DNA from 3 places in the Streptomyces sp. NBC_00704 genome. Region 3 is predicted to be linked to each of the others. Evidence: riboswitches for the same ligand, from Rfam matches in the RefSeq annotation. Region 3 holds a riboswitch; each other region holds the start of a gene.

Region 1 (10,561 bases), 1.6 Mb from region 3:
GTGTTGAGCATCCAGTAGACGGGGAAGCCGGCGACGGCGAAGACCAACAGGCCGAGCAGGTTCCAGCCGGCCTTGGACGTGCGGCGGCGGGTCCCGCGGGTGCGGCCCTTCGCCGGGCCCGTCCCGGAGGCGATGGCGCTCATTCGACCTCTCCGATCTTCAGCATCTGGCGCATGTAGACGGCGACCACCCCGAGCAGCAGCAGCACCGTGATCAGCGCGATGGCCGAGCCCTGGCCGTAGTCGTTGACGACGAAGGCGCGGTCGTAGGAGTACGTCGTCAGCAGCTGGAACTCGGCCTCGGGGTGGCCGTTGCGCATGACGAAGACCTGGGGGAAGACGCCCATGTCCCAGATGACCGACAGGGTCGTGAGCATCACGACGACCGGCTTGAGGATGGGCAGGGTGACGAAGCGGAAGACGCCCCAGGCGCCCGCGCCGTCGAGGCGTGCCGCCTCCTCCAGCTCGGCCGGGACCTGGGTGAGGCCGGCGCTGAGGGTGATCACCACGAAGGGCACCGCGCCCCAGATCACCAGCAGCATGATCACCGCGAGGCCCTGCGGGCCGCTGGCGAACCAGTTGTGGCCGATCAGGTCGACGCCGGGCAGCCGGCTCAGGACCGCGTTGAGGATGCCGTAGTCGGAGTCGAACAGCCACTTGAAGACGGTGGTCGCGACGATGACCGGCATGCCCCAGCTCGCCACGAGCGCGATGTTGACGAGGGTCTTCACCCAGCCGGAGACGCGCTGGAGGAGCAGCGCGATCAGCATGCCGAGGACCATGGTGACGATCACGCAGCCGGCCGCGAAGACGATCGTGCGCAGGACGACCTGCCAGAACTCGCCGTCGCCCAGGACGCCCGCGAAGTTGTCGAACCCGACGGACTCGGCCGGCTGGAAGCCCCACAGCTGGGACTGGCCGAACTTCTGGAAGGACAGGGTGACCAGCCGGACCAGCGGATAGCCCATCACGAGGGCGAGGACCAGCAGGCAGGGGGCCAGGAGCAGCCAGGGGGTGCCGGTCCCGCCGGGCCCGCGGCCGGCGCGCGGTCTCCTGGCGTCCGGCTCGCCGGCCGGCGGCGGCGGTGGTGACTGCCGCGTCGGCGGCACTTCGGCAGTGGTCGTGTCTGCGGCACTCATCCGCGCGCTCCTCAGCGGTCCCTCGGGTCGTACGGGGAGCAGGGCCCTGCTCGTGGCAGGGCCCTGCCCTCAGGTCACTTGTTGTTGATGACCTTGTCGATCGCGGCGTCGGCGTCCTTGGCGGCGGCCTCGACCGACTTCTTGCCGGTGCCGATGCTCTGCAGCATGGTCTGCAGGACCTGGGCCTTCTCGACCTGGCCCCAGCCGGGGGCCATGGGGACGAACCAGTTGGACTCGGCCGCGGTGGCGGGCACGACCGTCGCGGGGTCGTTCTTGAGGGTCGCGAGGTCGGTCTTGTTGTTGGGCAGGTTGCCCTTGCCCATCAGGCCCTTCTGGCCGGCGGGGCCGGTGAAGGCGTTGATCCACTCGGCGGCGAGGGCCTGCGCGTGGGACTTGACCGGGACGGCGAGGTCGGAACCGCCCAGGAAGACGGGGAGGTTCTTGCCGGACGGGCCGGGCATCACGAAGTTCTCGAGGTTGTCCTTGAGCTTGCCCGTCTTGTCGTTCTTCGGGTCGGCGGAGGTCGCGCCCTCCCAGGCCGCGCCGAAGATCATGCCGGACTTGCCCTGGCCGTAGACGATGTAGCGGTCGGACTCGTCTTTGGTCTTGTCGCCGTGCATGTACCTGTCGACGACCGTCTTGAACTCGCCCAGGCCCTTGAGCGACTCGGGCGAGGAGAGGTTGGCCTTCCACTGGCCGCCCTCCTCCTTGGCGATGGAGCCGCCGGCGTCGTAGACGAAGGACATGGCCGCGTACCAGTCGCGGGTGGGCTGGTACCAGGCGGAGAACTTGCCGCCCTCCTTCCGCTGGACCTTGTCCAGGGCGGCGGTCAGCTCCGCGTACGTCTTGGGCGCGGACTTCACGCCGGCCGCGGCGAAGACGTCCTTGCGCCAGTTGCCCACGCGGCCGCCGGCGTAGTACGGCACGCCGTAGGTCTTGCCGTCGTAGGTGACCGAGGCCTTGAGGCCGTCGAGCCAGGCGGCGGAGTTGTCGAACTTGGCGGTGTCCAGGGGGGCGAACGCGCCCTTGACCATGTAACCGAGCATCTCGGTGTTGCCCATCTCGACGACGTCGGGGGCCTTGTCGGTGGCGAGGACCGCGTCGAGCTTGGCGTTCTTGTCCGGCCAGCCGTAGTACTCGTGGTTGATCTTGACGCCGGGGTGCTTCTTCTGCACGGCGGCGTCGGCGGCCTTGACCAGCTCGGGCCAGTTGTTCTGCGCGTCGACGGTGAGCCAGACGGTCAGCTCCTTGGCGTCCGTGCCCTTCGAGTCCCCGCTGCCACTGTCGTCCCCGCACGCCGCGATGGAGACCATCATGCCCGCGATACCGATCGCGGCTATCAGCTTGCGCTTCACGCCATCCTCCTCAGGGATGCCACACCCCCCGCCCACGGGCCGGGACCTCGATCTGGACCAATGGTGTAGACCAGTGCGCAGAGCTTGGCTCAGGCCCATAAGCCTGTCAAGGGTGGCCGAACCGCCTCCGACCAGCCGTTATGGGACCTACATATGCAGGAACCTTTAAGTAAGAAGCCCTCGAAAACCTGGACTGCGGAGGGGGTCCGTCCGGTAGACCATTTGCCCTGGTGGACTAGACCAGCAAAGATTGCGACGGTATACAGAGGGATCACGGAACGATGGCGCGCGCGCCGCCGCGTCCGTGCCACGATGTGAGCCGCGGCCGACGGTGTGTCGGCCGTTTCCGCACCCGCAGCCGGGAAGGCAGGCCATGAGCACCGACGTCAGCAGTGCGGAGAACGAGGGTGGGGCGACCGTCCGTACCGCGCGTGTGCCCAAGTACTACCGTCTCAAGAAGCATCTGCTCGACATGACCGAGACACAGTCGCCCGGCACGCCCGTCCCGCCGGAGCGCACCCTGGCCGCCGAGTTCGACACCTCGCGCACCACCGTCCGCCAGGCCCTCCAGGAACTCGTCGTCGAGGGGCGGCTGGAGCGCATCCAGGGCAAGGGCACCTTCGTCGCCAAGCCGAAGGTCTCTCAGGCGCTGCAACTCACCTCGTACACCGAGGACATGCGCGCCCAGGGCCTCGAACCGACCTCGCAGCTGCTGGACGTCGGCTACATCACCGCCGACGACCGTCTCGCCGCGCTGCTCGACATCACGGCCGGCGGCCGGGTGCTGCGCATCGAGCGGCTGCGCATGGCCAACGGCGAGCCCATGGCGATCGAGACGACCCATCTGTCGGCGAAGCGCTTCCCGGCCCTGCGCCGGTCGCTGGCCAAGTACACCTCGCTCTACACCGCCCTGGCCGAGGTCTACGACATCCGTCTCGCCGAGGCCGAGGAGACCATCGAGACCTCGCTGGCCACGCCCCGTGAGGCCGGTCTGCTCGGCACCGACGTGGGCCTGCCCATGCTGATGCTGTCCCGGCATTCACTGGACCGCAAGGGCCTGCCGGTGGAGTGGGTGCGGTCGGTGTACCGGGGCGACCGGTACAAGTTCGTGGCCCGGCTGAAAAGACCCGCCGAGTAGAGGGTCTGTGGAGGGCCTTCCGCTGGGCTTATCCGTCACTTACATTGCCTGCGCATTACACCTGTGATCAAGGCGATCGGATGAGGGGACGGAGCCGCCGATGTCAGAGACCCCGGAAGTGACCAGGGGGCCGGTGGTGACGCCTGTGCGCGTCGTCATCGCCCTCTGTCTGCTCGCGCCCTTCGCGGCGATGCTGTGGGTGGGTTCGTACGCAAAGGTGGACCCGGCGTTCATCGGGATCCCGTTCTTCTACTGGTACCAGATGCTGTGGGTGCCCCTGTCCGCCGCGCTGACCGTGACGGCGTACAAGCTGTGGCAGCGTGACCAGCGGGGCCGCGCGGCCGCCGCCCCGGCCTCCGCCGGCGCCTCCGGGCAGGCCGGCTCCTCCTCTCCGAAGGGCGGTGCGTCGGAGTGAAGGACGGCGTGAACGGCGTCGCGCTCGCCGTCTTCATCTTCTTCTTCCTGGCCGTCACGGTCATGGGCTTCCTGGCCGCCCGCTGGCGCAAGGCCGAAAGCGACAGCCTCGACGAATGGGGCCTGGGCGGACGGTCGTTCGGCACCTGGGTGACCTGGTTCCTGCTCGGCGGGGACCTCTACACGGCGTACACCTTCGTCGCGGTGCCCGCGGCGATCTACGCGGCGGGCGCGGCGGGCTTCTTCGCGGTGCCCTACACGATCCTCGTCTACCCGCTGATCTTCACGTTCCTGCCCCGCCTGTGGTCGGTGTCCCACAAGCACGGCTATGTGACGACCTCGGACTTCGTGCGCGGCCGCTTCGGCTCGAAGGGCCTGTCGCTGGCGGTCGCCGTCACCGGCATCCTGGCGACGATGCCGTACATCGCGCTCCAGCTCGTCGGCATCCAGGCCGTGCTCGACGTGATGGGCGTCGGCGGCGGCGAGAACACCAACTGGTTCGTGAAGGACCTGCCGCTGCTCATCGCCTTCGGCGTGCTGGCGGCCTACACGTACTCCTCGGGTCTGCGGGCCCCCGCGCTGATCGCGTTCGTGAAGGACACCCTGATCTACATCGTCATCGCGGTGGCGATCATCTACATCCCGGTCAAGCTCGGCGGGTTCGACGACATCTTCGCCAAGGCCGGCGAGGCGTTCAGCCAGACCAACCCGGCGACGGGCAAGCCGCGCGGCGCGCTCGCCCCGGCGGACCCGGGCCAGTGGACCTACGCGACGCTCGCGCTGGGCTCGGCCCTGGCGCTGTTCATGTACCCGCACTCCATCACCGCGACGCTGTCCTCGCGCAGCCGTGAGGTGATCCGCCGCAACACCACGATCCTGCCGCTGTACTCGCTGATGCTGGGCCTGCTCGCCCTGCTGGGCTTCATGGCGATCGCGGCCGGCGTCAAGGTCACCAACGGGCAGCTGGCGATCCCGCAGCTGTTCGAGGACATGTTCCCGTCCTGGTTCGCCGGTGTGGCGTTCGCGGCCATCGGCATCGGCGCGCTGGTGCCGGCCGCCATCATGTCGATCGCGGCCGCGAACCTCTTCACCCGCAACATCTACAAGGACTTCATCAGGCCGGACGCGACGCCGGCCCAGGAGACCAAGGTCTCCAAGCTGGTCTCGCTGCTGGTGAAGGTGGGCGCGCTGGTCTTCGTCCTCACCATGGACAAGACGGTCGCCATCAACTTCCAGCTGCTGGGCGGGATCTGGATCCTGCAGACCTTCCCGGCCCTGGTCGGCGGCCTGTTCACCCGCTGGTTCCACCGCTGGGCGCTGCTCGCCGGCTGGGCCGTCGGCATGGTCTACGGCACCTTCGCCGCGTACGGGGTCGCCTCCCCCACGCAGAAGCACTTCGGCGGCTCCTCCAAGGAGATCCCGGGCATCGGGGAGATCGGCTACATCGGCCTGACGGCGTTCGTCCTCAACGTCGTCGTCGCGGTCGTCCTGACGTTCGTCCTGAAGGCGGCCAAGGCCCCCGACGGGATCGACGAGACGAAGCCGGAGGACTACGCGGCGGACGCGGGCGACCCGGGCGTGCAGGTCGAACTGCCGCCGGCCACCGCGGGCGCCTCGCACTAGCCACGCCGAGGGCCCTCACGGGCCGCGTGGCCGCGTGTTCGGCACGGGCGGGCCGCCGGAGAAATCCGGCGGCCCGCCCGCGTGCGTCTGCGGCACACTGCGCCGCATGGACATACGGATCAGGAAGGCGCTGCCCGCCGAGTACGCCCCCCTCGGCGACATCACCGCTCAGGCCTACCTCCGGGACGCTCTCCTCGACTACGGCGAGGAGGACCCGTACCTGCCCGTGCTGAAGGACGTCGCCGCGCGGGCGGCCGCCGCCGAGGTCCTGGTGGCCGTGGACGGCGACCGGCTCCTCGGGGGCGTCACCTTCGTGGCCGGTCCCGGTCCGGTCGCCGACATCGCGCGGCCCGGCGAGGCCGAGATCCGGGCGCTCGCGGTCGCGCACGCGGCGCGCGGCCGGGGAGCCGGGGAGGCGCTCGTGCGGGCCTGTCTCGACCGGGCGCGGGCCACGCCGGGCTGCACGGCCGTCGTCCTGTCGAGTCAGCGCGCCATGCGCACCGCGCACCGGATCTACGAACGTCTCGGCTTCGTCCGCACACCCGAGCGGGACTGGAATCCCGTGCCGGACCTGGACGACCTCACTCTGCTCACCTATCAGTTGACGCTCTGAAACCACCTCGACACAACATCTGGGGGTGGCGTGACGGACGAGCACAAGATGTATGCTCATGCTCGCTGTCGCCGCAGGGGAATCCGGTGCGAATCCGGAACTGTCCCGCAACGGTGTACTCGCGTGCATCCATACCCGTATGCGCACGCCTGTTCAGTCCGAGATCCTGCCGACAGCGTGCCCGGCCGTCCGGTCCGGGCCCCTGACGTCCGGGTCTCGCGGAGTGGACCGGTGGACGCGACGCCCCCGCGCGCTCGTGTGCTGCCCCCTGCCCTGCGCAAGGCCCCCTGCCGAGCGAGGGAGAGCCCCACGTGACCATCGCGCCCGCCGAACCGGCCTCAGTCACCGAGCTGAAGACCGACGGTCCCGGGACCGCGTTGCTGCGCACCCTGACCGAGCTGACCGCCGATCTGCCCGACGCCGACCCCGGCCGGGTCGCCGCCGCGGCCCTGCGCGGCCGGTCCGCCCGGGGCGCCGCCGAGATCACCGCGGAGCTGCGCGAGCTGGCCACGGAGGCGGCCGCCGGCCTGATCTCCGAGGACCCCGCGTACTCGAAGCTGGCCGCCCGGCTGCTGACGATCGGCATCGCCGCGGAGGCCGCCTCCCAGGGCGTCACGTCGTTCACCGAGTCGGTCGCCGTCGGCCACCGCGAGGGCCTGATCGCCGACCGCACCGCCGCGTTCGTGCGCGTCCACGCGGCCCGCCTCGACGCGCTGATCGACACCGCGGCCGACGACCGCTTCGGTTACTTCGGACTGCGCACCCTGCACAGCCGCTACCTGCTGCGGCACCCCCTCACCCGCAAGGTCGTCGAGACGCCCCAGCACTTCCTGCTGCGCGTCGCCGCCGGTCTGGCCGAGGACGACAGCGCCCGCGCCCTGGACGAAGTCGCCGCGCTCTACCGGCTGATGAGCCGGCTGGACTACCTGCCGTCCTCCCCCACGCTCTTCAACTCCGGCACCCGCCACCCCCAGATGTCGTCCTGCTACCTCCTCGACTCCCCGCTGGACGAGCTGGACTCCATCTACGACCGCTACCACCAGGTGGCCCGGCTGTCGAAGCACGCCGGGGGCATCGGGCTGTCGTACTCCCGCATCCGCAGCCGCGGTTCGCTGATCCGGGGCACCAACGGGCACTCCAACGGCATCGTGCCGTTCCTGAAGACGCTGGACGCCTCCGTCGCCGCGGTGAACCAGGGCGGCCGGCGCAAGGGCGCGGCCGCCGTCTACCTGGAGACCTGGCACTCCGACATCGAGGAGTTCCTGGAGCTGCGGGACAACACGGGTGAGGACGCCCGCCGCACGCACAACCTGAACCTCGCGCACTGGATCCCGGACGAGTTCATGCGCCGGGTCAACGCCGACCAGCCGTGGTCGCTGTTCTCCCCGGCCGACGTGCCCGAGCTGGTCGACCTGTGGGGCGAGGAGTTCGACGCGGCCTACCGCAAGGCCGAGGCGGACGGCCTGGCGAAGAAGACCATCCCGGCCCGTGACCTGTACGGCCGGATGATGCGCACCCTGGCGCAGACCGGCAACGGCTGGATGACCTTCAAGGACGCGGCCAACCGCACCGCCAACCAGACGGCCGAGCCGGGCCACGTCGTGCACTCCTCCAACCTCTGCACGGAGATCCTGGAGGTCACCGACGACGGCGAGACGGCCGTGTGCAACCTGGGCTCGGTGAACCTCGGCGCGTTCGTCGACACGGCGGCCGGCGACATCGACTGGGAGCGGCTGGACGAGACCGTCCGCACCGCCGTCACCTTCCTCGACCGCGTCGTCGACATCAACTTCTACCCGACCGAGCAGGCGGGCCGCTCCAACGCGCGCTGGCGGCCGGTCGGCCTGGGCGCGATGGGCCTCCAGGACGTCTTCTTCAAGCTGCGGCTGCCCTTCGACTCGCCCGAGGCCAGGGCCCTGTCCACCCGTATCGCCGAGCGCGTGATGCTCGCCGCCTACGAGGCCTCCGCCGAACTGGCCGAGCGCAACGGCCCCCTTCCCGCCTGGGAGAAGACCCGGACCGCCAGGGGCGTGCTGCACCCCGACCACTATGGCGTCGACTTCGCCTGGCCCGAGCGCTGGGCGGCGCTGCGCGAGCGGATCGCCGCCACCGGCATGCGCAACTCGCTGCTGCTCGCCATCGCGCCCACCGCCACCATCGCCTCCATCGCGGGCGTCTACGAGTGCATCGAGCCGCAGGTGTCCAACCTGTTCAAGCGCGAGACGCTGTCCGGCGAGTTCCTCCAGGTCAACTCGTACCTGGTGCGGGAGCTCAAGGAGCTGGGCGTGTGGGACGCGCGCACCCGGGAGGCGCTGCGCGAGGCGAACGGCTCGGTGCAGGGCTTCGCGTGGATCCCGGCCGAGGTGCGCGACCTGTACCGCACGGCGTGGGAGATCCCGCAGCGCGGCCTGATCGACATGGCCGCCGCCCGCACCCCGTTCCTGGACCAGGCCCAGTCCCTGAACCTGTTCCTGGAGACGCCGACCATCGGCAAGCTGTCCTCGATGTACGCGTACGCCTGGAAGTCGGGCCTGAAGACGACGTACTACCTGCGCTCGCGCCCGGCGACCCGCATCGCGCGCGCGGCCCGGGCCCAGGCGCAGCCGGAGGCGGCCGTCCCCGTGCAGCAGGCGGCCGACCCCGACGCCGTCGCCTGCTCCCTTGAGAACCCCGAGTCCTGCGAGGCCTGCCAGTGATGTCCACCGCACCCGAGACGACCGCGAAGACCGAGAAGAACCTGCTCGACCCGGGCTTCGAGCTGACGCTGCGCCCGATGCGCTACCCCGACTTCTACGAGCGCTACCGGGACGCCATCAAGAACACCTGGACCGTCGAGGAGGTCGACCTCCACTCGGACGTCGCGGACCTCGCGAAGCTGTCCGAGGGCGAGCAGCACATGATCGGCCGGCTGGTCGCGTTCTTCGCGACGGGCGACTCGATCGTGGCGAACAACCTCGTGCTGACGCTGTACAAGCACATCAACTCCCCCGAGGCGCGCCTGTACCTGTCCAGGCAGCTGTTCGAGGAGGCCGTGCACGTCCAGTTCTATCTGACGCTGCTGGACACCTACCTGCCCGATCCGCAGGACCGGGCGGCCGCCTTCGACGCGGTGGAGAACATCCCGTCCATCCGCGAGAAGGCCGGGTTCTGCTTCAAGTGGATCAACGAGGTCGAGAAGCTGGAGCGGCTGGAGTCCCAGGCCGACCGCCGCCGCTTCCTGCTCAACCTGATCTGCTTCGCCGCGTGCATCGAGGGCCTGTTCTTCTACGGGGCCTTCGCGTACGTCTACTGGTTCCGCAGCCGCGGTCTGCTGCACGGCCTGGCGACCGGCACCAACTGGGTCTTCCGCGACGAGACGATGCACATGAGCTTCGCCTTCGAGGTGGTCGACACCGTGCGCAAGGAGGAGCCGGAGCTGTTCGACGACCGGCTCCAGGAGCAGGTCGTCGACATGCTCCGGGAGGCCGTCGAGGCCGAGCTGCAGTTCGCGCGCGATCTGTGCGGCGAGGGCCTGCCCGGCATGAACACCGACTCCATGCGGCAGTACCTGGAGTGCGTCGCCGACCAGCGTCTGACCCGGCTCGGCTTCGCCCCGGTGTACGGCTCGGAGAACCCGTTCTCCTTCATGGAGTTGCAGGGCGTTCAGGAGCTGACCAACTTCTTCGAGCGCCGTCCGTCGGCGTACCAGGTCGCGGTCGAGGGCACCGTCGACCTGGACGAGGACTTCTGAGACCGGACCGCGGGAGGAGCGGCCCCCTCGGAGCCGGACCCCTCGGTCCGCGCGGTCCGCGCGGTCCGCGCCGCCTCGATCTGACGGTCGATCCGGCGCTCGTGGCGAAGTCCCACGAGCGCCGGACCCGCGAGGAGGAGGGCGACGGCCAGGACGGTGAGGTACTCACTGAGTGCGTTCATGAGGTAAGCGTCGTACGCGCCGGACACTCCTGACAGTGGCAGGACTGCCGTACACCTTCAAATTACTGCCACTTCGGGTGCACACTGGCGGCATGCTGAACAACGTCGCCGCGATCCTCCTGGACGGTGTGCACCCCTTCGAACTGGGCGTGGTCTGCGAGGTCTTCGGGATCGACCGCAGCGACGAGGGGCTGCCGGTCTACGACTTCGCCGTCGCCTCGGCGGAAGGGCCGACGCTGAGCACCCACGCCGGGTTCACCATGAACACACGGCACGGTCTGGAGCGGCTGGAGAGCGCCGACCTGATCGCCGTGCCCGCCGGGGACGCGTACGCCGGCCGGGAGTTCCCGCCGGAGCTGCTCGACGCG
Region 2 (10,561 bases), 540 kb from region 3:
CTTCTCCTTCGCGTCGTCGCTCGCGTAGACCTCGGCCAGCGCGCGCAGCTCGGAGTTCGAGCCGAAGACCAGGTCGGCGCGGGTGCCGGTCCACTTGACCTCGCCGGTGGCGGCGTCGCGGCCCTCGAAGAGGGTCTGGTCCGACGACGTCGACGACCAGGTCGTGCCGAGGTCGAGCAGGTTGACGAAGAAGTCGTTCGTCAGCTTGCCGGGGGTCTCGGTGAAGACGCCGTGCGAGGACTGGCCGTGGTTGGCGCCCAGCACGCGCAGGCCGCCGACCAGGACGGTCGTCTCGGGCGCGCTCAGGTCGAGCAGGTTCGCCCTGTCGAGCAGCAGGAACTCGGCCGGCAGGCGGTTGCCCTTGCCGAGGTAGTTGCGGAACCCGTCGGCGGTCGGCTCGAGCGCGGCGAACGACTCGACGTCCGTCTGCTCCTGCGAGGCGTCCACCCGGCCCGGCGTGAAGGGGACCTCCACGTCGTGGCCCGCGTCCCTGGCGGCCTTCTCGACGGCGGCCGCGCCGCCCAGGACGATCAGGTCGGCCAGCGAGACCTTCTTCGCGCCGGCGTTGAACTCGGCCTGCACACCCTCCAGGACGCGCAGCACCTGCGCCAGCTCGTCCGGGTTGTTGACCTCCCAGCCGCGCTGCGGCTCCAGGCGGATGCGGGCGCCGTTGGCGCCGCCGCGCTTGTCGCTGCCGCGGAAGGAGGACGCCGACGCCCACGCCGTGGACACCAGCTGAGAGACGGTCAGTCCCGAGTCGAGCAGCTTGGCCTTGAGGGCCGCGATGTCCTCGGCGCCGATGACCTCGCCCTCGGCCTGCGGCAGCGGGTCCTGCCACAGCAGCGTCTCCGCCGGGACCTCCGGGCCGAGGTACAGCGACTTCGGGCCCAGGTCACGGTGGGTCAGCTTGTACCAGGCGCGGGCGAACGCGTCCGCGAACTGGTCGGGGTTCTCGTGGAAGCGGCGCGAGATCTGCTCGTAGACCGGGTCGAAGCGCAGCGCCAGGTCGGTGGTGAGCATCGTCGGGGCGTGGCGCTTGGACGGGTCGTGCGCGTCGGGGACGGTGCCCGCGCCCGCGCCGTCCTTGGCGACCCACTGCTTGGCGCCGGCCGGGCTCTCGGTCAGCTCCCACTCGAAGCCGAAGAGGTTGTCGAAGAAGCCGTTGCTCCACCGGGTCGGCGTGGAGGTCCAGGTGACCTCCAGACCGCTGGTGATGGTGTCGCCGCCCTTGCCGGTGCCGAAGCTGCTCTTCCAGCCGAGGCCCTGCTCGGCGAGCGAGGCGGCCTCGGGGTCGTCGCCGACGTGGTCGGCCGGGCCCGCGCCGTGCGTCTTGCCGAAGGTGTGACCGCCCGCGATGAGCGCGACCGTCTCCTCGTCGTTCATCGCCATCCGGCGGAACGTCTCGCGGATGTCGCGGGCCGAGGCCAGCGGGTCCGGATTGCCGTTGGGGCCCTCGGGGTTGACGTAGATGAGGCCCATCTGCACGGCGGCGAGCGGGTTCTCCAGCTCGCGGTCGCCGGAGTAGCGCCGGTCGTCGAGCCAGGTGGTCTCGGGACCCCAGTAGACGTCCTCGTCGGCCTCCCAGACGTCCACGCGGCCGCCGGCGAAGCCGAAGGTCTCGAAGCCCATCTGCTCCAGGGCCACGTTGCCGGTGAGGATCATGAGGTCGGCCCAGGAGATGGACTGGCCGTACTTCTTCTTGACCGGCCACAGCAGACGGCGGGCCTTGTCCAGGTTGGCGTTGTCCGGCCAGCTGTTGAGGGGCGCGAAGCGCTGCTGGCCGGCGCCGGCGCCGCCGCGGCCGTCGCTGATGCGGTAGGTGCCCGCGCTGTGCCAGGCCATGCGGATCATCAGCGGGCCGTAGTTGCCGAAGTCGGCCGGCCACCAGTCCTGCGAGGTGGTGAGCACCTCGGCGATGTCCGCCTTCACGGCGGCGAGGTCGAGCGCCTCGAACGCCGCGGCGTAGTCGAAGTCCTCGCCGAGCGGGTTCGCCACGGCCGGGTTCTTCGCCAGGATCTTCACGTTCAGCCGCTCCGGCCACCACTGGCGGTTGCCGCCGCCCTGGGTCGGGTGCAGGGCGCGGTCGTGCGCCACCGGGCAGCCACCTGCCTCCGCCGCCTTCGGCTCGGTCACGATCGCGTCATGGTTCTCGGTCATGGGGGAATCCTTCTGGACTGGTCGGATCACATGCTCACGAAACCGCAGGTCGAGGCGCTGCGGGTGGTCAGGTGCGGGCGGTCGAACAGTCGGGGCACAGGCCCCAGTAGATGACCTCGGCCTCGTCTATGGCGAAGCCGCGGTCGTCGACGGCGGTCAGGCAGGGGGCGTGGCCGACCGCGCAGTCGACGTCGGCGACGACGCCGCACGAGCGGCACACGAGGTGGTGGTGGTTGTCGCCCACGCGGCCCTCGAACCGGGCCGGACTGCCCGGCGGCTCCAGGCGGCGCACCAGGCCGGCCGAGGTCAGCGCGTGCAGGGCCTCGTACACGGCCTGCACGGAGATGTGGCCCACGCGGCCGCGGACGCCGGAGGCGATCGCCTCGACGTCCAGGTGATCGCCTTCGCGGACGGTCTCGAGCAGCGCGACCCGGGCGGCCGTCACCCGCAGGCCGGCACCGCGCAGCTCCTCGGCGGTGGTCGGAGTACGGGGGGCTGTCATGACGTCGAACCTACGGCATAAACACGAACGATTCAATAAAACGAACGATGCAAGTCTGGAGAACGCCGCGCGCCGCCGCGCACCGGGCCGTTCACCCCGCCCTTCACCCGGCCGTGCGCGGGGACGCCGGGCGCAGGAACGAGGACAGCCCGTCGAGGAGCCGGTCGACGTCCCCGGCGTCGTTGTACGGCGCGAGCCCCACCCGCAGCGACGGGTCCGGCAGCTTCAGCGCCGCGAAGACCTCGTGGGCGTAGAACGAGCCCGCCGGGGCCACCACGCCCCGCGCCGCCAGATGCGCCTGCGCCTCCCGGGCGTCCCGGCCCTCCAGGGTCATCAGAAGCGTGGGCGTGCGGTCCGCCGCCTTCGAGTGGACGGTGACGTCGTCGCCCAGCGCCCGCAGCCCCTCCTCGATCCCGGCGCGCAGCGCGTTCTCGTGCTCGTGCAGGGACTCCAGCGAGCGCCGCAGCCGCTCCCTGCGGGGCGCGTCCGGCGCACCGCCGTCCAGGTCCGCCAGGAAGTCCACCGCGGCCGTTGCGCCCGCCAGCACCTCGTAGGGCAGCGTCCCGAACTCGAAGCGCTCCGGCACGGCGTCGCTGGAGGGCAGCAGCTTGTCCGGCGCGAGGGCCTCCAGGACGTCCGGCGACCCGGCGAGCACACCGCAGTGCGGCCCGAGGAACTTGTACGGCGAGCAGACGAACAGGTCGGCGCCCAGCGCCCGCACGTCCACGAGGCGGTGCGCGGCGTAGTGCACCCCGTCCACGTGGACCAGCGCGCCGGCCTCGTGCGCCCGGTCGGCGATCCGGCGCACCGGCACCACGGAGCCCAGCACGTTCGAGGCCGCCGTCACCGCGACCAGCCGCGTCCGGGACGACAGCGCCCGCTCGTAGGAGCCGAGGTCCAGTTCCGTGGTCGCCTCGTCGATCTCGATCCAGCGCACGGTCACCCCGGCGCGCTCCGCCGCCTGGATCCACGGGCGCACGTTCGCGTCGTGGTCCAGCCGGCTCAGGACGATCTCGTCGCCCGGCCGCCAGGTCTTGGCCAGGTGCCGTGAGAAGTCGTAGGTGAGCTGCGTGGCGCTGCGCCCGTGCACGACGCCGTTCGCGGGCGCCCCCAGCAGATCCGCGTAGGCGGCCCGGAACCCGGCGACCGCCGACTCGGCGTTGCGCTCGGAGGCGCTGACCGTGCCGCGGTTGGACAGCGGCCCGGTCATGGTCCGGGCGATCGCCTCGGCGACCGGCGCGGGCGTCTGCGTCCCGCCCGGCCCGTCGAAGAAGGCGAACCCGTGGGCGAGGGAGGGGAAGTGGGACCGGAGGGCGACGACGTCGATGGGCATGGCCCCGACTCTGGCACCGGTCGCGCCGCCCCACCAGTGGATCGCGCCGCGGGCCGGCGCCGCCGCGGCCTGCGCGCCCGGCGCCGACGCGTGATCCGGGCCACCCGGCGGCCGAGAACACCGTCACGCCAGGTGATGCGCTATTGGCCATGGACGCGACACACGGTACCGTCGCTCTGATATCGACGACGGAAGTCACGGAAGCCGGTGGGAATCCGGCACGGTCGCGCCACTGTGATCGGTGCGCCGCCCCGCAAGGGCGCGCATCGCGAGTCAGACCCGGGGCCGTCGTCCTGTGCACCACCGAGATGGGACGCGAACTCCCAGAGGAGGCCCTGCCCATGGCGCAGCATGTCGCCCAGCCGACCGCCACCAGCCCTGTCGTACCCGCCAAGCTGCCGCTGAGGGACATCGCCCCCTGGGCCGTCTTCTTCGGCGTCCTGATGCTGGTCCTGCTCTACTTCGTCGGCGCCGAGCAGGGCGCCACGGCCGTGGTCTCCGGCGAGGGCGTCCACGAGTGGGTGCACGACGCCCGTCACCTGCTCGGCTTCCCCTGCCACTGACAAGGGGCGCCGCACCCGCATGAATTCCGCAACGGTAAGAAACCTGCTCGTCCGGGGCATGCTCGCCGGCCTCGGGGCCGGCGTGCTCGCCCTGGTGGTGGCGTACTTCCTCGGTGAGCCGAGCGTCGACAGCGCGATCGGCTTCGAGGAGTCCCACGCCCCCGCGCACGAGCACGAGGTCGAACTCGTCTCCCGCAGCCTGCAGTCCACCGCCGGTCTGGCCACCGGCGTCCTGGTCTACGGGGTGGCCTTCGGCGGCATCGCCGCCATGGCCTACTGCTTCGCCCTGGGCCGCGTCGGACGCTTCGGCCCCCGGGCCACGGCGCTGCTGCTGTCCGGGGCCGCACTGCTCACCGTGTACGTCGTGCCCTTCCTCAAGTACCCGGCCAACCCGCCCGCCGTCGGCGACCACGACACGATCGCCAAGCGCACCACCCTGTACTTCCTGATGATGGTGCTCGGCGTGCTCCTGGCGATCGCCGCGGTCATCGCCGGCAAGCGGCTCGCGCCGAGACTCGGCAACTGGAACGCCACGGTGGTGTCCGTGGCCGGCTTCGTCGTCGTGATCGGCCTGGCGTACGGGTTCCTGCCCGCCGTCAACGAGGTGCCGGCGGACTTCCCGGCCACGCTGCTGTGGCGGTTCCGCCTCTCGTCGCTCGCCATGCAGGCGACGATGTGGGCGGCGTTCGGCCTCGCCTTCGGCGAACTGGCCGAGCGGCTGCTGAATCCCCGCCCGGCGACGAGGCCCGCGGGCACGACCACGACGGCCGCCGCCCCCAACTGACCTGTCCGCAAGGCGGGTCGACCGGTACCGGCACGACGAGAGGGCTCCTGGGACCACCCGGGGGCCCTCTCTCGACGGCGGACGGCGACGACGACGGCCCGCCCCCGGGAACCCCCTCCGCCCGCCCCTCCGACGGCCGATGACGCGGCGTCACGCCCCGTCGGGACAGGCCTCGTCCGGTCGCAGGGGCTCTCCGGTCCGCAGGTTCCAGCGGCCGTCGCGCCCGCTGAGCGAGGTGGCCGTGAGCGGCGGCACGTCGAGCCGCCAGAAGGCCGTCACGGGCGTCCCCAGCACATGGACGACGGCCGCCCGCACGATCTCCGGCTCGACCACCGCGAGGGTGCGGCCCTCCCGCGACGACGACTCCAGCCAGCGGGCCACCCGCGCGCACAGGTCCTCGACGGACTCCCCGCCGTGCGGCGCGCAACCGGGATCGGCGAGCCAGCGCGCCACCGCCTCCGGCTCGGCCGCGCCCACCTCGGCGAGGGTCAGCCCCCGCCAGCGCCCCACGTCCAGCCCGGCCAACTCCACCGGCTCCACCGGCTCGACTGGTTTCGCGGCAGCCGGGGAACCGGCCGCCCGTTCCGGGGCGAGGCCCAGCGCGGCGGCCGTCTCCCGGCAGCGCACGGTGGGAGACGTCACGACCCGCCCGCCCGTGGGCAGCGCGCCGGCCGCCGCGCGGGCGCGGGCCGCCCCGGCGTCGTCGATCGGGGCTCCGTCGTCGAAACGGGCCAGTCGCAGCGACGCGTTCATGGCGGGCGAGACGAAGGTGACACGGCTCGTCACGTGATGCTCCTCCACAGGCGCGCGGTTCGCCGGCCTCCGTGCCGAGAACTTCGCGGTCGGCGGTCGGCGGTCGATCGCCGTGCGGGCAGCGGCCGTTCGGGCGTCGGCCGCCCGGCGTCCTGGCCGCGGCCCCCGACGCGCGCCCGCGGATGCGTACACGGGTGCGACCGGCGTCGGCAAGCTACCACAGGGGCGCGGCGCGCAGGCCGGGCGGCGGGACGGGGCCCGCCGCCCGGCGGCGCGGTTCAGGCGGTCGACGGCCGGGCGGGCAGCACGTGGTCACCCACCGTGTCCGTGCTCAGGCACAGGGAGCAGACGACCGCGTCGTGCGTCGGGCAGGCGGCCACGTCGGGACGCTCGTAGGGCAGGCGGCAGACGTGGCAGTCGTACGTCGTGGCGCTGGGGTTGCCGTCCGCGTCGAGCAGCGGCTCGGCGATGCCGTCGTCCGAACGGCGCAGGTAGTAACGGCCCTTGGTGACGATCGCCGTCAGCGGGGTGAGGACGAACGCGATGACGGCGGCGGCCACGGGGGAGTACGGCTGGAGGGTGTCGCCGAGGGCGTGGAAGTACATCGCGATGGACAGGCCGGACGCGGCCAGGAACGCGACGACGCCGACCGGGTTGACCGCGTACAGCATGCCCCGGCGGAACTCGGGCGCGAGCGGGGACAGCCGGAGCAGGTACTTGTTGACGCCGATGTCCGTGGCGACGGTGACGACCCAGGCGATGGCGCAGTTCGAGTAGAAGCCGAGGATGTCGTTGAGGAAGCTGAACATGTCGGCTTCCATCAGGACGAGCGCGAAGGCCAGGTTGACCAGCACGAAGACCAGGCGGCCGGGGTAGTGCCGGGTGACGCGGGTGAAGGAGTTCGTCCACGCGAGCGATCCGGAGTACGCGTTCGTCACGTTGATCTTGATCTGGCTGATCACGACGAGCGCCACGGCCAGCGGGACGACCAGCCAGGACGGCATCATCGCGTCGAAGGCCCCGCGGAACTGCTGGATCGGCTCGGTGGCCGCGGCGGGGCCGACCTCCGCCAGGATGTACACCGCGAGGAAGACGCCGATGGCCTGCTTCAGCGCGCCGAGGACCACCCATCCCGGCCCGGCCATGACCACGGCCGTCCACCAGGTGCGCTTGTTCGCCTCCGTCTTCGGCGGCATGAAGCGCAGGTAGTCGATCTGCTCGCCGATCTGCGCGATGAGGGACAGGCAGACGCCCGCGCCGAGCAGCACGGGAGCGGTGTGCACCCCGCCGTCCCCGTCGGTGCCCGCGTAGGCCAGGAACCGGTCGACGGTGCCGGGGTCGGTGGCGACGAGGTAGACCAGCGGCGCGACCATCAGCAGCAGCCATATCGGCGTCGTCCACACCTGGAGCTTGCTGAGCGCCTTCATGCCGTAGATCACCAGCGGGATCACCATCAGCGTGGAGACCAGATAGCCCAGCCACAGCGGCAGCCCCAGGCCCAGCTTCAGGCCCTGGGCCATGATCGAGCCCTCGAGCGCGAAGAAGATGAACGTGAAGCTGGCGAAGATCACGCCGGTCAGCACCGAGCCGTAGTAGCCGAAGCCGGACCCGCGGGTGATCAGGTCGAGGTCGATGTTGTAGCGGGCGCCGTAGTAGGCGAGCGGGAACCCGGTGACGAAGATGACGACCGCGGCGACGGCGATCGCGACGAGCGCGTTCCCGGTGCCGTGGGCGAGGCCGATGCCGGCGCCGATGGAGAAGTCCGCCATGTACGCGATGCCGCCCAGAGCGGTCGTCGCCACCACCATCGGGGTCCAGTGGCGGTAACTGCGGGGCGCGAAGCGGAGGGTGTAGTCCTCCAGGGTCTCTTTGGTGGCCTGGGAGGCGGGGGAGCCGGGGCGGGAGTGCGGCGCGGTGGCCGTCGGCGACGACTGCGGGTGCCGGGGCGACTGCGCCGGCTGGGGTGTCTCGGTGGCGCTCATGGGCGGCCCTTCGGGGAGGTGGGCGGTGGGGGACTCCCGGTCGGCGTCCTCGGCATCCGGGGGAGGGGTGGGCCGCGGAGCCATGAGCGGACACGGTAGGAACCGTTTGTTTCTCCGGACGGCGACACGGCGTGAACGCGAGGTAACGGACGGCGGCCCGCGACCGCCGCCCACGGACCCCGGCCGGCGAAATCCTGGTCCCGCCCCCCGCCGTCGCGACCGCGGCTCGCGCCCCCTGAGCCTCGGCCTTTGCCGCCGGACCCCCGGCCGCCCGCCCAGCCCGCCGCTGTCCCGGCCCCGGCCGTCGCCCGTCCGTTCCCCGGTCCGCGGCTCCCGCCGATCGCATGCCGTCGACGGCGCCCCCGTGGTCCGGTGTGCTTGAGTGGGCGCGCTCGCTCCGACCCGTCGCCGCTCATGATCGGACCCGGACTCTCGTGCACGTACTGATACTCGGCGGGACCGCGGAGGCCCGTCGGCTCGCGGAACTCCTCAGCGGCGAGCCGGACTTGACGGTCACCAGCTCGCTCGCCGGGCGGGTGACCGCTCCCCGGCCGCCGGCGGGCGAGGTGCGCGTGGGCGGGTTCGGCGGCGTCGAAGGGCTCGTGACCTGGGTGCGCGAGCACGCCGTCGACGCGATCGTCGACGCCACCCACCCCTTCGCCGGGACGATCGGCTTCCACGCGGCCGACGCGGCCGCCGTCGCCGGTGTCCCGCTGCTCGCGCTGCGCCGTCCCGGCTGGACGCCCGTCGAGGGCGACCGCTGGCACGAGGTCGGCTCACTGGCGGAGGCGGCCGCGTCGCTTCCCGCGCTCGGCCGGCGGATCTTCCTCACCACCGGACGCACGGGGCTGGCGGCCTTCGCCGGACTGGACGGCCTGTGGTTCCTGGCACGCTCGGTCGAAGCGCCCGAGCCGCCCTGCCCGTCCGCCCTGGAGGTGCTGCTCGACCGGGGCCCCTTCACCCTCGACGGAGAGCGCGAGCTGCTGCGCCGGCATCGCGTCGACGTCCTGGTGACCAAGGACAGCGGGGGCGCCGCCACCGCGCCGAAGCTGACCGCCGCCCGGGAGGCGGGGCTGCCCGTGGTCGTGGTGCGCAGACCGCCGGCGCCCACGGGCGTCCCCGTGGCACCCGACCCGTGGGACGCCGTCCGCTGGATCCGGGCCCAGCGGACGGCAGGCCGCCCGGCCGGCCACCCCGACCCCCGGCCCGAGCCCCGCTGACGGCCCACGGGCGACTGGCGCCGGGGTCATGCCGGGGTCCGCCTGCCTCTGCCGAGGGCCGCATGGGATCCCCGGTGTCCGGTGGCCGGGCCGGGTTTGCGCCGGGCGGTGCCGGGGTCCCGCCGACCGGTGCCGGGGCCCGCCCGCCTCTGCCGTGGGTCGCATGGGGTCCCGGTCACCGCCGGGACCTCAGGGGTCTCTGTTGTCTCCTGCCGCCGTGGCCGTGGCCGTGGCCGTGGCCGCCGGTGTCGGCGCCGCGTGCTCCGGGACGGCTCAGGCCCTCCGGGCGCTCACTCCTCCTCGCTGGCGAGGGCGTTCAGGGCGGCGGCGGCCATCGCGCTGCCGCCCCGGCGCCCGCGCACCGCGAGGTACTCCAGTCCGTACGGGTTGGCGATCAGCGCCTCCTTGGACTCGACCGCCCCGACGAATCCGACCGGCACGCCGATCACCGCGGCGGGCCGGGGCGCGCCCTCCCCGATCATCTCCAGGAGCCGGAAGAGGGCCGTCGGCGCGTTGCCGACGGCGACGACCGCACCCTCCAGCCGGTCGCGCCACAGCTCCAGAGCGGCGGCGCTGCGCGTGGTGCCGAGCCGTTCCGCCAGTTCCGGCACGGCCGGTTCGGACAGGGTGCAGAGCACGTCGTTGCCGGCGGGCAACCGCTTGCGGGTCACGCCGCTGGCCACCATCCGCACGTCGGTGAAGACGGGCGCCCCGGCGCGCAGGGCCTCGCGGGCGCGGGCCACCACGCCGGGAGTGTGGGCGAGGTCGCGGACGAGGTCGACCATGCCGCAGGCGTGGATCATCCGGACCGCCACCTGAGCGACGTCGGCGGGGAGGCCCGCGAGGTCCGCCTCCGCACGGATGGTGGCGAAGGACCGGCGGTAGATCGCCGCGCCGTCCTTCTCGTAGTCGTAGCTGGTCACGGTGCTGGTCTCACTGCTCTCGGGGTGGTCGGACGGCTCGGGCGGGAGCGGTCGCGCGGCGGCCGGACCGGCTGCCGTGGACATGGCGGCGAGCATACCGACGCCCCCGCACCTGACGGCGGCCGGAGGCCCGGGCGGGGGCGCACCCCGGCCGGGGGCGGGGGCCGGCCGGCCCGGAGGCGGTGACCCGTGACGGACCGGCCGGGCCTCTCAGCCGGTCGGTCGCCCGGCCGCGGGCCGGTGGCCGGCACCGTCCGCACGGAGGCCGGGGTCGGGGCCGTCGCCGTACCGGGAGCGGGCCCGGGCGCGCAGGCCGGCGTCGTCCAGCACGTCGAGGGCCGTGC
Region 3 (10,561 bases):
CGCGTGCAGGCTGCTCATGTCCTTCTCCGTCCGCGGTGGAGCACGACCACGAATGCGGGGACGCCGATGAGGGACGTCACCACGCCCACCGGGACCTCCTGGGGGTCGAGGACGGTCCGGGCGAGGGTGTCCACCCACACCAGGAACACGGCTCCGGTCAGTGCCGTGACCGGCAGGAGGCGGGCATGGCCGGAGCCGGTGAGAGCGCGGGTGGCGTGCGGGAGGACCAGGCCGACGAAGCCGATGGCGCCGGCGCAGCTCACCAGGGCGGCGGTGAGCAGCGCGGTGGCGCAGAGCAGTACCAGGCGGGTGCGGGCGACGCGGACGCCCAGTCCGGCGGCGGCTTCGTCGCCGAAGGCGAAGGCGTCCAGGGTGCGGGCGTGCCCGAGGCAGACGGCCAGGACGACGGCGAGTACGCCGGCGCAGAGCAGCACCTGTCCCCAGTCGGCGCCGGTGAGCGAGCCCAGCAGCCAGAACAGCACGCCCCGGGTGGTCTCGGCGCCGGCCGAGGTGAGGACGATGAAGGAGGTCAGAGCGGAGAACAGCTGCATGGCGGCCACCCCGGACAGGACGACTCGGTCGGTGCTTCCCCCGAGGGTGTGGCTGAGCAGCAGCACCAGGGCGAAGGAGAGCAGCGCGCCGAGGAAGGCGCCCGCCGACAGGGACACCGCTCCCCCGCCCACTCCCAGCACGACCACCGCGACCGCCCCCGTGGACGCACCGGACGACACGCCGAGCACGAACGGATCGGCCAGCGGGTTGCGCAGCAGTGACTGCATGACCGTCCCGCACACGGCGAGCCCGGCCCCGCACACGGCGGCGAGCAGCGTGCGCGGCATCCGCAGGTTCCACACGATGCCGTCGCGCAGCGGGGCCAACGTGCTCTCGCCGAGGCCGAGATGGGCCGCGACGGCCGCCCAGACGTCCCCCGTGGAGATGTCGGCCGGTCCGATGGTCACAGCCACGGCTGTGGAGGCCAGCAGCGCGGCCAGTCCGCAGACCGACAACACGAGTGTGCGGACGCTCACTTGGCGAGTCCGAAGTCGCGCAGACCGGCCGCGACCTTCTCGATCCCCTCGATCGTGCGGATGGACGGGTTCATCGCCTGGCCGCTCAGCAGGACGTACCGGTTCTTCCGCACTGCGCTCAGGTTGCGCGTGGCGGGGTGGGTCTCGAGGAAGCGGATCTTTGCGGCGGCGGTCTCGGCGGTCTGCTGCTTGCGGGTCAGGTCGCCGATCACGATGACGTCGGGGTCACGGTCGGCGACGGTCTCCCAGTTGATCTGGGGCCATTCGTCGTGGGTGTCGGAGAAGGCGTTCTTCGCTCCGACGGCGCGGGTGATGGCGCCGGGCGCGCCGCAGCAGCCGGCCAGGTAGGGCGACTGGGAGTTGGCGAACCAGTACATGAGTGAGACGTCGGAGGCGTCCAGTGCGGCGGTGGCGGTGCGTACCCGCTGCTTCAGCCGCGTGACGAGCTTCTCCCCGCGCTCCTCGACGCCGAACGCGCGGGCCAGGTCGCGGATTTCGCCGTACACGGCGTCGAGGGTGAGCGGCTCGCTGCGCGATCCGTCGCCGCCGCTGTCGTTGTCCTTGCCCGAGCAGTCGGACGGTGAGACGTACGTGGGCACGCCGAGCTTCTCGAACTGCTCGCGGGTGGCGACCCCGCCCTTGCCCAGGGTGGAGACGAACGAGGCGGTGACGAAGTCGGGTTCGGCGTCCAGGACCTTCTCGAAGGAGGGCGTGTTGTCGGCGAGGCGCGGCACGGACGCGTTGGCCTCCTCCACGCCCTTCATCACCGGGTCGGTCCAGGTCGCCGTACCGGCCATGCGGTCGGCGAGGCCGAGGGAGAGCAGGATCTCCGTGGTGCCCTGGTTGAGGGAGACGGCCCGTTCGGGGACCGACCTCAGGGTGACCTCGTGGCCGCAGTTGTCGATCGTGACCGGGCGGCCGGCGGCGGAGGTCGCCTCCGGTCTCGCGCCATCGCCGCCGGAGGAGGCGCAGGCCGTGAGCAGCAGGGCGGACGCGAGAACGAGCGCCGGAGCGCGGAGAAGAGCGGGGGTGCGGAGCACGGGTATGCCTTTGGGGTCGGGGCTCGTACGCGGAGCCTGGCCTGCGGACGTCCCCCGCGCCGGGGCGCGGAGGTGCCAGCAGGTCTTCGGACTCGGGTTCGTCCGGACGGGACGCCTTCCCGGTTCCCCAGTGGCGTCGTGCCCCGCCCGTCCCCCTCACCGCTGCGCGTCAGCTCCGGATTCGCACCGGATTCCCTGGCCTCGGGTGTGGCTCGACTGGCCTGTCGAGGCTATCAAGGCGATCGCCGGGTCAGGTCGTGCGGTGGGTCACGGGTGCCATCCGCAGGCGGTTCAACGGAAGGCCCCCGCAAGCCGGAGGCGGGTTCTATTGATCCCCGCAACACCCTGGAGTTCAGGGAGTTGCGGGGATCGTGGATTTTGAGGTGCTGAAGGCGAAGTTCTTCGAGGCGCTGGATCGGGAGGACGGCGGCATCACCGCTGCCGCTCGCGCAGTCGGAGTGAACCGCAATACGGCGTTCGGATGGGCCCGTCAGGCTGGTGTCCGAGGTCGCGGCAAGCCCGGCACATCCGGGCATCCCGGTCGGGCGGAGTACGAGCGGCTGCGTGCGGCCGGAGTCCATCGCCGCGATGCCGCCGCGCAGGTCGGCGTCCACGAGCGCACCGCTCGGGACTGGGACCAAGGGATCCGGCAGATCGGCCACTCGCGCCTGCATGCAGACGGCCGCCTGATCGACTATACGACCGGTGTGATCACCATCGTTACTGCCGCGTCGAAGCCGTCCGTTGCCGCGGTCGAGGCCGGGCTGCACCCCCGTTTCCTCACCGTGGCCGAGCGGGAGCTGATCGCCGACATGCGCCGTGAGGGCCGCTCGCTGCGCGCGATCGGACGGGCACTCGGCCGGCCGGCCTCCACCGTCAAGCGTGAGATCGACGCCCGTGCGGTCAACGGCGTCTACCGGCCGCACCAAGCCCAGCGGGCATGGGCGAAGAGCCGGTCGCGTCCAAAGGACTCCAAGCTGGCCCGGGAAGGAGCGTTGCGCGACTTCGCTACGGCCAAGCTCCAGGAACGCTGGTCGCCCGAGCAGATCTGCCACGCTCTGCTCATCGAGTTCCCCGACGACGAGAGCATGCGCGTGAGTCCGGAGACGATCTACCAGGCGGTCTACGTCCAGGCCCGCGGCGGACTGCGCCGCGAGGTCGCCCTGGCGCTGCGCACCGGACGCACCCGCCGCAAGCCCCACCGCAGCCCGGAGCAGCGCACTCGCCGCTTCGTCGACGAGATGGTGATGATCTCCGAGCGGCCGCCGGAGGTCGAGGACCGGGCTGTTCCTGGCCACTGGGAAGGCGATCTGATCGTCGGCCCCCGCAGCGAGAGCGCGATAGTGACCCTGGTCGAGCGCTCCACCCGCTACGTCCTGCTCGGACATCTGCCCGGCGGGCACACGGCCGAGGAAGTCCGCGATGTGCTGGTGCCGCTGATCCAGACCCTGCCCGAGCACCTGCGTGGCTCGCTGACCTGGGACCAGGGCTGCGAGATGGCCGCGCACAAGCAGTTCACCGTGGCCACCGGCGTGCCAGTCTACTTCTGCGACCCCCACTCGCCCTGGCAGCGCGGATCGAACGAGAACACCAACGGCCTGCTGCGGCAGTACTTCCCCAAAGGCACCGACCTCTCCGCGCACAGTCCCGCAGACCTCGAACACGTTGCCCAGCAACTCAACGGCCGGCCACGCAAAACGCTCGGCTGGAGAACCCCAGCCGAGCGCCTGCGTGATCTACTGACGGCCGCATAAGCCATCAGGTGTTGCGAGGACCCCGAGAATCCGCCGGAGGCTTGCGGGGGCATTCCCGTCCCCCGTGCCGAGGGTGAGAAGACGATCACGCGCAGGTCGCGCTCACGCGCTCATGCGCTCACGCGCTCAGGGCGCGAGCAGCAGGCTGTCGCCCCGCTCCTTGGCGGCGGCGTAACGCCTGGCCACGTCCTGCCAGTTGACGACCGCCCACATGGCGTCGATGAAGTCGACCTTCTGGTTCCTGTACTGCAGGTAGAAGGCGTGCTCCCAGGCGTCGAAGACCAGGATCGGGGTGGAGCCCTGGCCCACGTTGCCCTGGTGGTCGTAGACCTGCTCGACGATGAGACGACCGGACAGCGGCTCGTAGGCGAGGACGCCCCAGCCCGAACCCTGGGTGGTCGCCGACGCCTTGGTCAGCTGGGCCTTGAAGTTCCGGAAGGAGCCGAAGGACTCGGCGATGGCGTCCGCGAGTTCGCCCGTGCCGTCCTTCTCCAGCGGCTCGCCGCCGCCGTCACCGGTCATGTTGTGCCAGTAGACGGAGTGCAGGATGTGCCCGGAGAGGTGGAACGCCAGGTTCTTTTCCAGGCCGTTGATCGAGCCCCAGGACTCCTTGTCCCGCGCCTCCGCCAGCTGCTCCAGCGTGTCGTTCGCGCCCTTGACGTACGCCGCGTGGTGCTTGTCGTGGTGCAGCTCGATGATCTCCGGGCTGATCACCGGGGCGAGCGCCGCGTAGTCGTAAGGAAGCTCCGGGAGCGTGTAAACCGCCATGTCCAACGTCCTCCGACGTTATTGCGAGTGATGTGCAGTTGCACGTTAACAGCACAAGCAACGCGTTGCCGATAGGCGTCGGACCCAGGACGCCGGACGTGTCCCGTCCGGGCGCGAACTCGGCGGCCACGGCTCATGCTTCTCCGCGCGCTCCCGGTAGCGTGGCCGTCTACCGCACGAGGTGTTCATGTGTCCGGCCGCCGGCCTGACGGCCGTCGACGGAGAGTGGCAAGGCTGCGATGAGCGAACCGACGAAACCCGAGGTCGACGTTCCGGAGGGGGACGCCCCTGGCGAGCTGGTTGTCCGGGACCTGGTCGTGGGCGGCGGGGTCGAGGTCAAGCCGGGCATGGTGGTCAGGGTCCACTACGTGGGGGTGACGTTCGAGTCCGGGAGGGAGTTCGACGCCTCCTGGGACCGGGGCCTGCCGTTCAAGTTCGCCCTGGGCGGTGGCAAGGTCATCAAGGGCTGGGACCGGGGAGTGAGAGGGATGAAGGTCGGCGGTCGGCGCGAGATCATCGTCCCTCCGCGTCTCGGGTACGGCGATCAGTCGCCCTCGCCGTCGATCCCGCCGGGTTCGACCCTGGTCTTCGTGGTGGACCTGCTGGACGCGTATTCCGGCGTGACCGGGTGGAGCAACCCCCAGTGGGGGCGCTGAGCCGTCCTGGGGCCGGGGCCGCCAGGTGTAACGACCTGTGAGGTCGGGGACGCGGTCGGCCCGGTGACGTCGGTGCGGGGTGGTCGTTTTCGTGCGGCGCGGTGCGGCTGGGTGCGCCGGGGGCCGCGGGCCGGCCGGACGGCGTTCCCGAAGTCCCGCGCGGTGTCCCGGCGTCGGCCGCCTTCGGTCACAGGGCGGTGGCGGCGCGGACCAGGCCCGCGACCGCCGTGGAACGGCTGTGTGGCGGCCAGGCGATGACCGTGGTGACGTGGGGGGCGTCGGCGACCGGTACGGCGGCGAGGTCTTCGCGCAGGCCGGTGCGGCCCGACTCCGGCACGACCGCGCAGGCCCGGCCGAGGGCGATGAGCTGGGTGAGTTGCGTGTGGTCGCGCACCTGCGGTCCGGGGCCGTCCGGGAAGGTGCCGTCCGCGCGGGGCCAGCGGGGCAGGGGCAGGTCGGGAAGGCCGGTGACCTCGGCGAGCCGCACGTGAGGGCGGGCGCCGAGAGGGTGGCCCGCCGGGAGGACCGCGACTTGTCCCTCGGAGTGCAGGTCCTCGGTGTCGAAGCCGGCCGTGTCGTCGAACGGCCGGTGCAGCAGGGCCACGTCGGCCCGGCCGTCGTGCAACAGTCGTGTCTGCTCGCCCGGCCCGCACAGCACGACGTCCACGGCGACGGCGCCGGGCTCGGCGGCGTAGGCGTCGAGGAGTTTCGCCAGCAGTTCACCTGAGGCGCCCGCCTTCGCGGCCAGGACCACCGCGGGGCGGCCGGTCGCCGCGAGGGCGGCCCGGCGGGTACGCCGTTCAGCGGCCTCGACGGCGTCCAGCGCCGCGCGCGCCTCCCGCAGCAGCACCGCCCCCGGCCCGGTCAGGGCGACACCCCGGCTGCCGCGCTCCAGCAGGAGGGTGCCCAGGCGCCGTTCGAGCCCGCCGATCGCCCGCGACAGCGGGGGCTGGGCGATCCCGAGCCGCTGCGCGGCCCGGCCGAAGTGCAGCTCTTCGGCGACCGCGACGAAGTACCGCAGCTCACGTGTCTCCACCCCGCCAGCCTAACCGGCCCGGCCAGGGGCGATACCCGGGCGGTATCGCCGTCCACCCGGTCGGTCTTGGACGCCCTGCCCGACGGGAGAGAAGTATCGACGTCATGAGTGAGACGAACACCGTGAACCATCAGAAGGTCGCGCTGGTGACCGGGGCCAACAAGGGCATCGGGTACGAGATCGCCGCCGGGCTGGGCGCCCTCGGCTGGTCCGTCGGCATCGGCGCGCGGAACGAGGAGCGGCGCGAGGCCGCCGTGGACAAGCTGCGCGCGGACGGCGTCGACGCGTTCGGCGTGCCGCTGGACGTGACCGACGACGCCGGCGTGACAGCGGCGGCTCGGCTGATCGAGGAGCGGACCGGGCGGCTCGACGCGCTCGTCAACAACGCGGGGATCACCGGCGGCGGACCGCAGGAGCCCACCACGGTCGACGTGGACCGGGTACGGGCGGCCGTGGAGACCAACGTGATCGGCGTCATCCGCGTCACCAACGCCATGCTCCCCCTGCTGCGCCGCTCGCCGTCGCCGCGGATCGTGAACGTGTCCAGCAGCGTCGGCTCCCTCACACGCCAGACCACCCCTGGCGCCGGGACGGGTCCCATCTCCGTCGCCTACGCCCCGTCGAAGACGTTCCTCAACGCCGTCACCGTGCAGTACGCCAAGGAACTGGCCGACACGCACATCCTGATCAACGCCGTCTGCCCCGGCTTCACGGCGACCGACCTCAACGCGTTCCGGGGCGTGCGCACCCCCCAGCAGGGCGCGGCCGCCGCGATCCGGCTGGCCACCGTGCCGGCCGACGGGCCGACGGGCCGCTTCTTCGACGACGAGGGAGAGGTGCCCTGGTGACGCGCCCGGTTCGCGGTTCGCGCCGCTCCGGGGGGATGACGGACGCGCGTCCTCGTGGCCGCTCACTCCGGTCGCTCGGGGGTCACTCCCGAGGTGTGGTCCCGAGTCGCAGCAGGACTGCCGTGTCGGCGCGGGGCAGGGACACGGTCAGGGTCGCGTCGGCCGCGTTCCAGTCGGCTGTGGCGTCGGAGTCGGCCGGGTACAGCGACTCGATGCGCGGGCGGGCGCCGAGCAGGTGGGGGACGCGGAGTGTGCGGCTGTCGCTGCCGGCGTCCGCCGGGGCGCGCCGGTCACGGGCCGCCGCCCGGCTGCCGGCGCCCGCGGGGGCCGAGCCGTCGCGGGCTTCCGCCCGGCCGGTCGCGGCCGGGTCCCGCCGCCACAGGGCGAGGTACGTCGCGGACGCCCCGCGCAGCCCGTAGGCCAGCCAGGTGTCCTCCCACCCGGGAAGGCCGAGCGGCCACATCGGGAGGGCCTCGCCGATCTCGGGCCGGATGCGCTTGTAGACGTCGACGGCGGAGCGGACGCGTGCGAACTGCTCGTCGTTCATGCGGTCGAGGAAGCCGGAGAGGTGAACGCGGCCCAGCAGGGCGGTGGTCATCGTGAACGCGATCTCGTCGGGGCCGAAGTCCGGCTGTGGGTAGGCCCACACGGCGGCCTGTTCCGGCGCGACCGCCGTGGCCGCCGCGACGGCGATGGGCGGACTGCGCCGGGGGTCCTGCTGGTCGCTGGTGGACTGCACCTGGGCTACCGCCAGTTGGGCGTAGTCCATGCGCAGTCCGCCCGACCCGCAGTTCTCCAGGACCAGGCCGGGGTGGCGGTCGAGGAGGGAGGCGAGCCAGTCCAGATGGGCGCGGTGGTGTCCGAGCAGGCCCGCCCCGGCGCTCTCGGCCCCGTTCTCGGTCCCCGGGCCGATGTTGATGTTGTAGTCGAGCTTGAGGTAGCCCACTCCCCACTCGCCCACGATCCGGTCGACGACACGGTCGAGATGGGCGCGGGCCGCGGGATGGCGCAGGTCCAGGTGGTGCCGGCCGTGCTCGGTCAGCCGTACACCGCCCCGGCGGAAGAACGCCTCGGGCGGCAGGGCGGCGGCCAGCGGGCTGCGTACGCCGACGACTTCGGGCTCCAGCCACAGACCGGGTGTCATGCCGTGCCGTCCGATGGCGTCCAGCACTTCCTGGATGCCGCCGGGGAAGCGGCGTGCGGCGGGTTCCCAGGCACCCACGGCGTCCCACCAGCCCTCGGCGTCGTCGTCGTACCAGCCGGCGTCGACGACGAAGACCTCCGCGCCGACGGCGCCGGCCGCCTCGACGAGCGGCAGGAGCTTGTCGGTGGTCGGGTCGCCCATGAGGGTGTTCATGTAGTCGTTGTAGATCACCGGCAGGTTCCGGTGGTCGGGGTGGTCGCGGCGGATGCGGCGGCGGTAGGCGGTGAGTTCGCCGAACGCCGCGTCCAAGCCACCGGCGCCGCCCCCGCTTCCGCCCCCGGCCTTGGCAACGGCCTTCGCCCCGGCACCGCCCTCAGCCCCGGCGTTCACCCCGGCACCGGCCTCGTCCCCGGCCTTCGCCTTGGCACCGCCCTCGTCCCCGGCGTTCGCCATGGCACCGCCCTCGTCCCCGGCCTTCGCCATGGCACCGGCCTCGACCCCGGCGTTCACCCCGGCACCGCCCTCGGCCCCGACCTTCGCCCCGGCACCGCCCTCGGCCCCGGCGTTCACCCCGGCACCGGCCTCGTCCCCGGAGTTCGCCCCGGCACCGGCCTTCACCCCGCCACCGACCCTGGCCCCGATACCGGCCCCCGCCCCACCCCCGGCCCCACCCCCGGCCTCAGCCCCGGCCGCGACCCTGACGAGGGCGGCGGGCACCGTGGTGAACTCCTCGCCGGGGGCGAGTGTCCGCCGCCACTGGTGGTGCGCGTCGTCGGGCCCGAACAGCGCGAGATAGGCGGCGCCCTCGCGCTCCCCGATCTCGTAGCGCCAGCCCGCGCCGGACTCGATCTGCCACAGCCACGCGCCGCCGCGGCCGTCGGTGACGGCGGCGACGGGCAGGTGACGGCCGGTGGACCAGGAGCCCTGCGAGTACCGTTCGAAGCAGCCGCGGCCCTCGTGGCCGTGCGCGGCCCGGTTCAGCGGGACGACCAGGTCCCGGAACGCGGCCCTGCGCCAACGGCACTCGGCGAGCCAGTCGTTGTCCGCCCAGTGCAGGGTCAGGCCGTCCAGGCCGCCCGCCCGGTCGGTGACGCCGCCGAGGGTGAGGCTGGAGACGCTCTCCAGGTGCAGCGGCGCCTGGCCTTCGTTGACCAGCCGCACCTGTGAGCGCAGGAAGCGGGAGCCGGGGACGGTGCTCAGGGTGACGTGGGCGGCGAGGCCGGTCTCGGGGTCGGCCAGCCCGATGGTGGTGCGCCGCCACGCTCCGTCCACCGCGGTCTCATGGCCGCGGAGCACCAAGCGGCCGCCGACGGCGGTGTCGATGAAGCGTTCCCCCGACCACATGCGCCCCTGGCCCGTGACGACGACCTCGACGAGGGGCACGAGTCGGTTCCAGAGCTGGTCCGCGCCCGTGAGTCTCACCGACCCGGCGATATCCACCACGGCACGCAGCCCGAGAACCTCATCGCTCCACAGTGACGACTCCTGGGCGTTCTCGGCGGCAGCTGCCAACGCACTCTCCCTTCAGCGGGCGGCCGATCGCCTCTGCGGTCCCTCAGGGGTCGTCTCCGCCCCCGACTTGTGCAACTGGCGTGAGGTGCTCGGTAGTTCTCGCCCTGCGGAGCAGCGGACCGCCGGTGTGCGAACGCAGCTCACCGCCGGTGCGCCGGCGAGGTGGCGCCTTGCTGAGGGTCCCGGCACCGCCGATGTGACCGCTCACAACACTCCCACGCCGAAATCGGTCACACAAGCTCCCCGGTGACGGCGCAACCGAGCGCTCCGAGCGCACCGCGCCCGAGGAGGGCCATCGAAGCCGCGGGCACGGGTGTCACCGACGCGTCTGGCGGCCGGGCGTCCGGGTATCGGTTCGGTCACGGGTCGGGCATTCTGTTCGCGGAAATATGCGATCGAGGGGTTTACCCCGAGGCGTCCACAGGCCAGAATGGTCTTTCGCTCTGTGAAAAAACCTTTTCTCACACAGCTGTCCCCTAGATCACAGAACGACGATCTAGCGGTGCAGTGCTCCTGAGCGATCCAATGTCCCCGACCGTCCAGGGCCGTCGCAGGTCCACCATTTCGAACGTCATTCGATATATCGAACACACAGCGTGGCCGTCAGCAGAGCGGCCACTGAGAGGACAGCCAATGGCGGGCGCAGAGATCGAGGCACCGGCAGGACAGGACGCCTGCGCGGTGGGGATCGACTTCGGAACCCTGTCCGGGCGGGCCGTGGTGGTCCGGGTCCGTGACGGCGCGGAGTTGGGGGCGGCCGAGTTCGTCTACCCGC

The links. A riboswitch is a leader RNA that binds a small molecule or an ion and turns the genes downstream of it on or off. The one in region 3 is predicted to bind cobalamin.
Region 1: linked by a shared signal. The riboswitch ahead of OG802_RS23750 (ribonucleoside-diphosphate reductase subunit alpha) and the one ahead of OG802_RS30525 (ABC transporter substrate-binding protein) in region 3 are both predicted to bind cobalamin.
Region 2: linked by a shared signal. The riboswitch ahead of OG802_RS28215 (CbtB domain-containing protein) and the one ahead of OG802_RS30525 (ABC transporter substrate-binding protein) in region 3 are both predicted to bind cobalamin.

Annotation. Positions count from the first base shown of each region.
Region 1 is NZ_CP109000.1:5,432,338-5,442,898, reverse strand. It holds gene OG802_RS23785 (carbohydrate ABC transporter permease) at 1-143, opposite strand, end outside; gene OG802_RS23780 (carbohydrate ABC transporter permease) at 140-1,138, opposite strand; gene OG802_RS23775 (extracellular solute-binding protein) at 1,213-2,493, opposite strand; gene OG802_RS23770 (GntR family transcriptional regulator) at 2,867-3,631, shown strand; gene OG802_RS23765 (DUF3311 domain-containing protein) at 3,732-4,046, shown strand; gene mctP (monocarboxylate uptake permease MctP) at 4,043-5,668, shown strand; gene OG802_RS23755 (GNAT family N-acetyltransferase) at 5,775-6,281, shown strand; cobalamin riboswitch at 6,334-6,469, shown strand; gene OG802_RS23750 (ribonucleoside-diphosphate reductase subunit alpha) at 6,593-8,977, shown strand; gene OG802_RS23745 (ribonucleotide-diphosphate reductase subunit beta) at 8,977-10,011, shown strand; gene OG802_RS23740 (GlxA family transcriptional regulator) at 10,286-10,561, shown strand, end outside.
Region 2 is NZ_CP109000.1:6,495,144-6,505,704, forward strand. It holds gene katG (catalase/peroxidase HPI) at 1-2,157, opposite strand, end outside; gene OG802_RS28205 (Fur family transcriptional regulator) at 2,225-2,659, opposite strand; gene OG802_RS28210 (cysteine desulfurase-like protein) at 2,763-3,992, opposite strand; cobalamin riboswitch at 4,138-4,296, shown strand; gene OG802_RS28215 (CbtB domain-containing protein) at 4,334-4,555, shown strand; gene OG802_RS28220 (CbtA family protein) at 4,575-5,339, shown strand; gene OG802_RS28225 (histidine phosphatase family protein) at 5,490-6,125, opposite strand; gene OG802_RS28230 (allantoin permease) at 6,371-8,158, opposite strand; gene OG802_RS28235 (cobalt-precorrin-6A reductase) at 8,509-9,294, shown strand; gene OG802_RS28240 (precorrin-8X methylmutase) at 9,585-10,217, opposite strand; gene OG802_RS28245 (amidohydrolase) at 10,428-10,561, opposite strand, start outside.
Region 3 is NZ_CP109000.1:7,030,160-7,040,720, reverse strand. It holds gene OG802_RS30535 (ABC transporter ATP-binding protein) at 1-18, opposite strand, end outside; gene OG802_RS30530 (FecCD family ABC transporter permease) at 15-1,028, opposite strand; gene OG802_RS30525 (ABC transporter substrate-binding protein) at 1,025-2,074, opposite strand; cobalamin riboswitch at 2,129-2,304, opposite strand; gene OG802_RS30520 (IS30 family transposase) at 2,629-3,822, shown strand; gene OG802_RS30515 (superoxide dismutase) at 3,949-4,590, opposite strand; gene OG802_RS30510 (FKBP-type peptidyl-prolyl cis-trans isomerase) at 4,830-5,246, shown strand; gene OG802_RS30505 (LysR family transcriptional regulator) at 5,434-6,282, opposite strand; gene OG802_RS30500 (SDR family oxidoreductase) at 6,387-7,130, shown strand; gene OG802_RS30495 (glycoside hydrolase family 36 protein) at 7,213-9,786, opposite strand; gene araB (ribulokinase) at 10,420-10,561, shown strand, end outside.